One region of the Streptomyces sp. NPDC102462 genome, then DNA from elsewhere that is predicted to be linked to it. Evidence: riboswitches for the same ligand, from Rfam matches in the RefSeq annotation. Region 1 holds a riboswitch; each other region holds the start of a gene.
The links. Region 1 has a riboswitch for cobalamin ahead of ACIRFL_RS06955 (ribonucleoside-diphosphate reductase subunit alpha). Riboswitches for the same ligand answer to the same signal wherever they lie in the genome.

Region 1 (2,190 bases):
GTCCTTGAAGGTCATCCAGCCGTTGCCGGTCTGCGCGAGGGTGCGCATCATACGGCCGTAGAGGTCACGGGCCGGGATGGTCTTCTTCGCGAGCCCGGCCGCCTCCGCCGCGCGGTAGGCGGCGTCGAACTCCGCGCCCCACAGGTCGACCAGCTCCGGCACGTCCGACGGGGAGAACAGCGACCACTGCCCGTCGGCGTCGACCCGGCGCATGAACTCGTCCGGGATCCAGTGGGCGAGGTTGAGGTTGTGCGTACGGCGCGCGTCCTCACCGGTGTTGTCGCGCAGCTCCAGGAACTCCTCGATGTCCGAGTGCCAGGTCTCCAGGTAGACCGCCGCGGCGCCCTTGCGCCGGCCGCCCTGGTTCACGGCGGCCACGGAGGCGTCAAGGGTCTTCAGGAACGGCACGATGCCGTTGGAGTGCCCGTTGGTGCCGCGGATCAGCGAACCGCGGGAGCGGATGCGGGAGTAGGCGATGCCGATGCCGCCGGCGTGCTTGGAGAGGCGGGCTACCTGGTGGTAGCGGTCGTAGATGGAGTCCAGCTCGTCCTTGGGGGAGTCGAGCAGGTAGCAGGACGACATCTGCGGGTGGCGGGTGCCGGAGTTGAAGAGCGTGGGGGAGGAGGGCAGGTAGTCGAGGCGGCTCATCAGCCGGTAGAGCGCGGCCACCTCGTCCACGGCGTGCATGGGGTCTCCCCCGGAGAGGACATCGGCATCACCGTCGGCGAGGCCGGCGGCCACCCGCAGCATGAAGTGCTGGGGCGTCTCGATGACTTGGCGGGTCAGGGGGTGCCGGAGCAGATAGCGGCTGTGCAGCGTGCGCAGCCCGAAGTAGCCGAAGCGGTCGTCCGCCGCGGTGTCGATCAGCGCGTCCAGCCGCTCGGCGTGCCGCCGTACGAAGGCGGCGGTGCGGTCGGCGATGAGCCCTTCCCGGTGCCCCACGGCGATCGACCCGGTGAACGAGGTGACGCCTTGTGTGGCGGCCTCGGCGCGGATGGACAGGGTCAGCAGCCGGGCGGCCAGCCGGGAGTAGGCGGGGTCCTCCGAGATCAGGCCGGCGGCCGCCTCGGTGGCCAGTTCCCGAAGCTCCGCGACGGCAGCGGCGTCGGACCGCGCGGACCGGCCGCGCAGCGCTGCGGCGGCGACCCGGCCGGGGTCGGCGTCGGGGAGGTCGGCGGTCAGCTCGGTCAGGGTCCGCAGCAGCGCGGCACCGGGGCCGTCGGTCTCCACCGGGGCCGCGGTCGCCTGGGCGGCTGAAGCCGGGTCGGCTGGCGCGATGGTCACGTGGGGCTCTCCCTCGCTCGGCACGGGGCCTTGCGGAGGGCAGGGGGCAGCACACGAGCGCGCACGGCGTCGCGTCCACCGGCCCATTCCACGAGGCCCGGACGTCAGAGCGCCCGGGCCGGACGGCCGGGCGCGCCGTCGGCAGGTCCTCGGACTGAAGCCTGCATGCGGGTATGCGGGCATACGCGCATGAGTACACCGTTGCGGGACAGTTCCGGATTCGCACCGGATTCCCCTGCGGCGACAGCGAACATGAGCATACATCTAGTGCCGGGCCGTGGTGGCACCCCCAGATGTTGTGTCGTACGTCAACGGGCCGCCGTTGCCGGGTTCGGCATCGGCGGCCCGTCGCGGGGCGTGCGCGGTTGCTCCCGCGGGTGCCCGGCGCCTGTGCGGGGGCGTGTTTTCAGTGCCCGGCGCCCGTGCGGGGCGTGCCGTCAGTGCCCGGCGCCCGCCGTCGCGGGCGGAAGCTCCACCTGGACGCCCGCGTCGCCCGCGTCGGCCGTGTAGTCCTGCGGGCTCGTCTCGTCCACGCCCTCGGGAGCCTTCAGGGCCTTCAGGACGAAGGTCAGGACGACGGTGACGAGGACGTTGAGCACGAACGCCGTCATGCCGATGTAGCCGATCTCACCGATCCCGGGGATCTCCTTGGCCGAGCCACCGAAGTGCTTCTGCGTCGGTGAGGCCACCCCGTAGGCGGCGACCGTGCCGTACACCATGCCGACCGCCCAGCCCGCGAGCAGTGCCCAGCGGTGGAACCAGCGGGTGAACAGGCCGCCGACCAGGGCCGGGAAGGTCTGCAGGATCCAGATGCCGCCCAGCAGCTGGAAGTTGATGGCGACCGTCTTGTCCATGGTCAGCACGAAGACCAGCGCGCCCACCTTCACCAGCAGCGACACGATCTTG
Region 2 (2,190 bases), on a different contig from region 1:
CGCGTTCGACGGCGGCGTCGAGAGGGACGTGCAGCAGGGAGCATGAGGCGGCCACGTCGACCCGGTCCGCCAGGCCCAGCAGAGTGCCGAGTGTGGACAGTGACTTCTCCAGGTCGTTCACCCAGATGTTGCGTCCGTTGACGACGCCGGCGACCAGCCGCTTGCCGGGCAGTCCGCCGACCGCCGCGAGGTCGTCGAGGTTGGCGGCGCCGGCCTCGGTGAAGTCCAGGGCCAGACCCTCCACCGGCGCCTGGGCGAGGACGGGCAGGGCCTCGCCGAGCCGGTCGAAGTAGGAGGCGACCAGCAGCCTGGGCCGGTCGGTGAGAGTGCCGAGGTCCCGGTAGGCCCGGGCGGCTGCGTTGAGTTCGGCCCGTGTGCGGTCCTGGACCAGGGCGGGTTCGTCGAGTTGCACCCATTCCGCGCCGGCCGCGCAGAGGTCGGCGAGCGTCTCGGCGTACACCGGGAGCAGGCGGTCCAGCAGGGTGATTGGCTCGAAGTCGGCGGGTACGCCGGGCGCGGGCTTGGCCAGCAGGAGGTAGGTGACCGGACCGACCACGACGGGCCGGGCCGTGAGGCCCAGCGCCAGGGCTTCCTTCAGCTCGGCGACCTGCTTGGTCGTATCGGCGGCGAACACTGTGTCCGGGCCGAGTTCGGGGACCAGGTAGTGGTAGTTGGTGTCGAACCACTTGGTCATCTCCAGTGGCGCGGCATCCTGGGTGCCGCGGGCCATGGCGAAGTAGCCGTCGAGGCTGTCGGCTTCGACGGCGGCCCGGTGCCGCGTGGGGATCGCACCCACCATGACGGTGGTGTCCAGGACGTGGTCGTAGTACGAGAAGTCGCCGGTCGGGACCTCGTGGATGCCTGCCTCGGCGAGCTGCCGCCAGTTCGTACGGCGTAGCTCGGCGGCGGTGCCCTGGAGGGCGTTCGCGGTGACGCGGCCCTGCCAGTAGCCCTCGATGGCCTTCTTCAGTTCCCGGCTCTGTCCCTGGCGGGGGTAGCCGTACACGGTGGCCCGTGCTGCCGCGGCTGCGGACTTGGTGGTCACGGAGATCTCCTTCGCGAGATGATTCCCTGAGGTCCCGGCGACGGGACGAGAGCGCGAAGGGGTGACGGAACCAGGCGGAGGCGACCTCGCGCGGCATGGCGCGGTCGTCCGCCCGGTATGTACGCCGACCCGCCCACGAGGTCACCGGGATGTCCGCGCGCGGAGTGGTCCGCACACGGGCAGGTGGCAGGTCTTCGGACTCACGGGCACGCCCTCCTTGTCCGGAGGACACCTACTGGCCGTCGCTTCCCAGACCCGGTACGTCGGATCCAGTGCGTATGACGGCGGTCGTTCCCGCTCACCGCTGCGGGGCAGTCCCGGATTCCCACCGGGTTCCCTCTTACGACGCATCCCGCCTGGCGGACGGGGCGAACCAGCTGCACGGGCCAGCGTAAGGGGATGGCCGCGAGTCCGGAGGCTTGCGTCCATCATTCGGATGGTGAGTCGGCACACGCGGGAGACAGGTTTGAAGCGGGCGGAGGGCGGAAAGCCCCGCACACGCGTCTCCCGCCCTTTCAGAAAGCCCCCTGCCGCCTTCCGTTTCCTGGTGGCTCGGTCCGGCCGCGTATGCCAGCGGAGGAGCGATTGCTTGTGCATCCGCTCCCTCGCCGACCCACAGGGCGATGAACAGCGCGGCGGTCGCTTCCAGGAGTCCGCACATTCGAGACCGCCGCCGGACGCGGGCTCTCAGCGCCCCGGCCGCAGGCGGCGCAGTAGGCGGGCCCACCGGCGCGGCCCTGTGCCCCGGGGCAGCAGGCCGCGAGCGCGCAGGTGCGCCGTGAAGGCCGCCGCGTCGGCGTGCGGCCCGCCCGGCGGGCGCGGCCGTCCCTCGGCGTACCCGGCGAAGAGCCGGGGAATCTGCTCCCCCAACGCCTCGGCCACGTCCGGCAGATGGGCCGCCACCACCCTGCGCCGCTTGTCCAGCAGCGCACTCTCCTGCACCCGCAGCCGGTCCGGGTCGAAGCCCTCCGGGGCCGGGCCGCCCGCGACCAGGGCGGCCAGCAACTCGGCCTGGCGCCGCGCCAGTTCCTCGCGCGCGGCCCCTGCCCCGGCCGCCGGGGGCTCAGCGGGCATCGCGGGCCTCCCGTACGGTCCGCCGGATGGCGGCGAGTTCGGCGGCGAGTTCGTCGTCGCGCGGGTAACTG
Region 3 (2,190 bases), on a different contig from region 1:
CGCCGGTGCCCCTGACGTGCCGGCCTTCTCCGTTCTGTGCGCACGGGCCCGGGCCCTCGCCGGGTCCGGACGGCGCGCGATGCTGGGCATCGTCGGCGCACCGGGTTCCGGAAAGTCCACGCTGGCCTCGCACCTGGCCGCCGCGCTCGGCCCGGACACGGCCGTCGTGGTGCCCATGGACGGGTTCCACCTGGCCAACGGCGAACTGGAACGGCTCGGCCGCCGGCAGCGCAAGGGCGCACCGGACACCTTCGACGCCGCGGGGTACGTGGCGCTGCTGCGCCGACTGCGCGAACCGACGGGGGAGTGTGTCTACGCCCCGCGGTTCCACCGCGAGTTCGAGGAGGCCGTCGCCGGCGCCGTCCCGGTCCCGGCCGTGACGCCGCTGGTCATCACCGAGGGCAACTATCTGCTGCTCGACGACGGCCCCTGGGCGGGTGTCAAGGCGCTCCTCGACGAGACGTGGTACGTCGCCACCGACGAGGAGACACGGCTGGACCGGCTCATCCAGCGGCATGTCGCCTACGGCAAACCCCTCGCACAGGCCCGGGCGTGGTCGCTGGGCACCGACCAGCGAAACGCCGACCTCATCGCGGCCACGCTGGACCGGGCCGACCTGGTGTTCGCCCCACCGCCCCTCGCACCGGTGCCGCACGGCACGGGTCAGGACGTCCCGTCCGGAGGGTGACCGTCGGGTGGCGGCGGATGCGGTCTTGGCCGCGCACGCGGCACGCGGTACGGTCGCTGCGACATCGACGACGGTACGACGGAAGCCGGTGGGAATCCGGCACGGTCGCGCCACTGTGTGCGAGCGCCCCCAGGCGCTCGTGAGTCAGACCCGTGGCCGTCGTCCTGTGCACCACCGAGAGGGGACGCGAACTCCCCAAGGAGGTCCGCCATGGCGCAGCATGTCGCCCGGCCGTCAGTCACCACCCCCTCCGTTCCCGCCGCACTGCCGCTGAAGGCGATAGCTCCCTGGGCGGTCTTCTTCGGCATCCTGATGCTGATCCTGCTCTACTTCGTCGGCGCCGAGCAGGGCGCCACCTCCGTGTTCAGCGGCACGGGCGTCCATGAATGGGTGCACGACGCCCGCCATCTGCTCGGCTTCCCCTGCCACTGACGCGAGGGGACGAAGCCCGCATGAACTCCGCAACCGTACGCGGCCTTCTCCTGCGGGGCATGCTCGCCGGCCTCGCGGCCGGTGTGCTCGCCCTGATCGTGGCCTACTTCCTCGGCGAGCCGAGCGTCGACAAGGCGATCGGCTTCGAGGACGCCCACGCCCACGAGCACGGCACGGAGGTCGTCTCCCGCTCCGTGCAGTCCACCGCCGGCCTCGCCACCGGTGTCCTCGTCCACGGGGTCGCCTTCGGCGGCATCGCCGCGCTCGCCTTCTGCTTCACCCTCGGGCGCGTCGGCCGGTTCGGGCCGCGGGCGACGGCGCTGCTGCTGTCCGGCGGCGCGCTGCTCGTCGTGTACGTCGTGCCGTTCCTGAAGTACCCGGCCAACCCGCCGTCGGTGGGCGACGCCGGCACCATCGGCAGACGGACCGCCCTGTACTTCCTGATGCTGCTGCTCAGCGTGCTCCTCGCGATCGCCGCCACCCTCCTGGGCAGACGGCTCGCGTCCCGGCTCGGCCCGTGGTACGCCACCGTCGTGGCGGTGACCGCCTTCGTCGTGGTGATCGGCCTGGCGTATGCGTTCCTGCCGGTCGTCGACGAGGTGCCGGCGGGCTTCCCGGCCACCTTGTTGTGGCGGTTCCGGCTGTCCACGCTGGCCGTCCAGGCCGTCCTGTGGGGCGGATTCGGCCTGCTCTTCGCGGAGTCGGCCGAGCGGCTGCTGCACCCGAAGCCCGCAACGGCCGCTACCGCGAAGGCGGTTCCGGCCGCGCACTGAGGCCGCGCCCGAGCCGTGCGCCCGGCCCGCCGACGGCCCCGGAACCGTCCGGGGCCCTCCGGCGGCGGTACCCGGCAACGGCGTCAGGCCGAGGCGCGCAGGTGCCGCCGTGCCCACTCCTCGAAGCCGGTGAGCGGGATGCCGAGGGCACGTGCGTATTCCGGGCGGGCCGGCTGGCCGGTCTCGTTCATCATGTCGTGCCCGGTGCCCATGGCGGGCATCCCGGCGGCGACGGCCTCCTCCAGGGTCATGTCGGGGGCGGTCAACTCCGTTCCGAGGACACGGGAGAGCGTCTTG

Region 2: it holds a riboswitch for cobalamin, as region 1 does, so the genes downstream of both, metE (5-methyltetrahydropteroyltriglutamate--homocysteine S-methyltransferase) here and ACIRFL_RS06955 (ribonucleoside-diphosphate reductase subunit alpha) in region 1, are expected to answer to the same signal.
Region 3: it holds a riboswitch for cobalamin, as region 1 does, so the genes downstream of both, ACIRFL_RS28015 (CbtB-domain containing protein) here and ACIRFL_RS06955 (ribonucleoside-diphosphate reductase subunit alpha) in region 1, are expected to answer to the same signal.

What each region holds. Positions count from the first base shown of each region.
Region 1 is NZ_JBIWKB010000005.1:209,936-212,125, forward strand. It holds gene ACIRFL_RS06955 (ribonucleoside-diphosphate reductase subunit alpha) at 1-1,284, opposite strand, end outside; cobalamin riboswitch at 1,433-1,555, opposite strand; gene mctP (monocarboxylate uptake permease MctP) at 1,722-2,190, opposite strand, start outside.
Region 2 is NZ_JBIWKB010000063.1:37,369-39,558, reverse strand. It holds gene metE (5-methyltetrahydropteroyltriglutamate--homocysteine S-methyltransferase) at 1-1,045, opposite strand, end outside; cobalamin riboswitch at 1,213-1,438, opposite strand; partial or broken gene ACIRFL_RS36120 (NADP oxidoreductase) at 1,596-1,732, opposite strand; partial or broken gene ACIRFL_RS36115 (DUF692 domain-containing protein) at 1,733-2,190, opposite strand, start outside.
Region 3 is NZ_JBIWKB010000037.1:50,103-52,292, reverse strand. It holds gene ACIRFL_RS28020 (nucleoside/nucleotide kinase family protein) at 1-688, shown strand, start outside; cobalamin riboswitch at 723-863, shown strand; gene ACIRFL_RS28015 (CbtB-domain containing protein) at 899-1,120, shown strand; gene ACIRFL_RS28010 (CbtA family protein) at 1,141-1,893, shown strand; gene ACIRFL_RS28005 (NmrA/HSCARG family protein) at 1,977-2,190, opposite strand, start outside.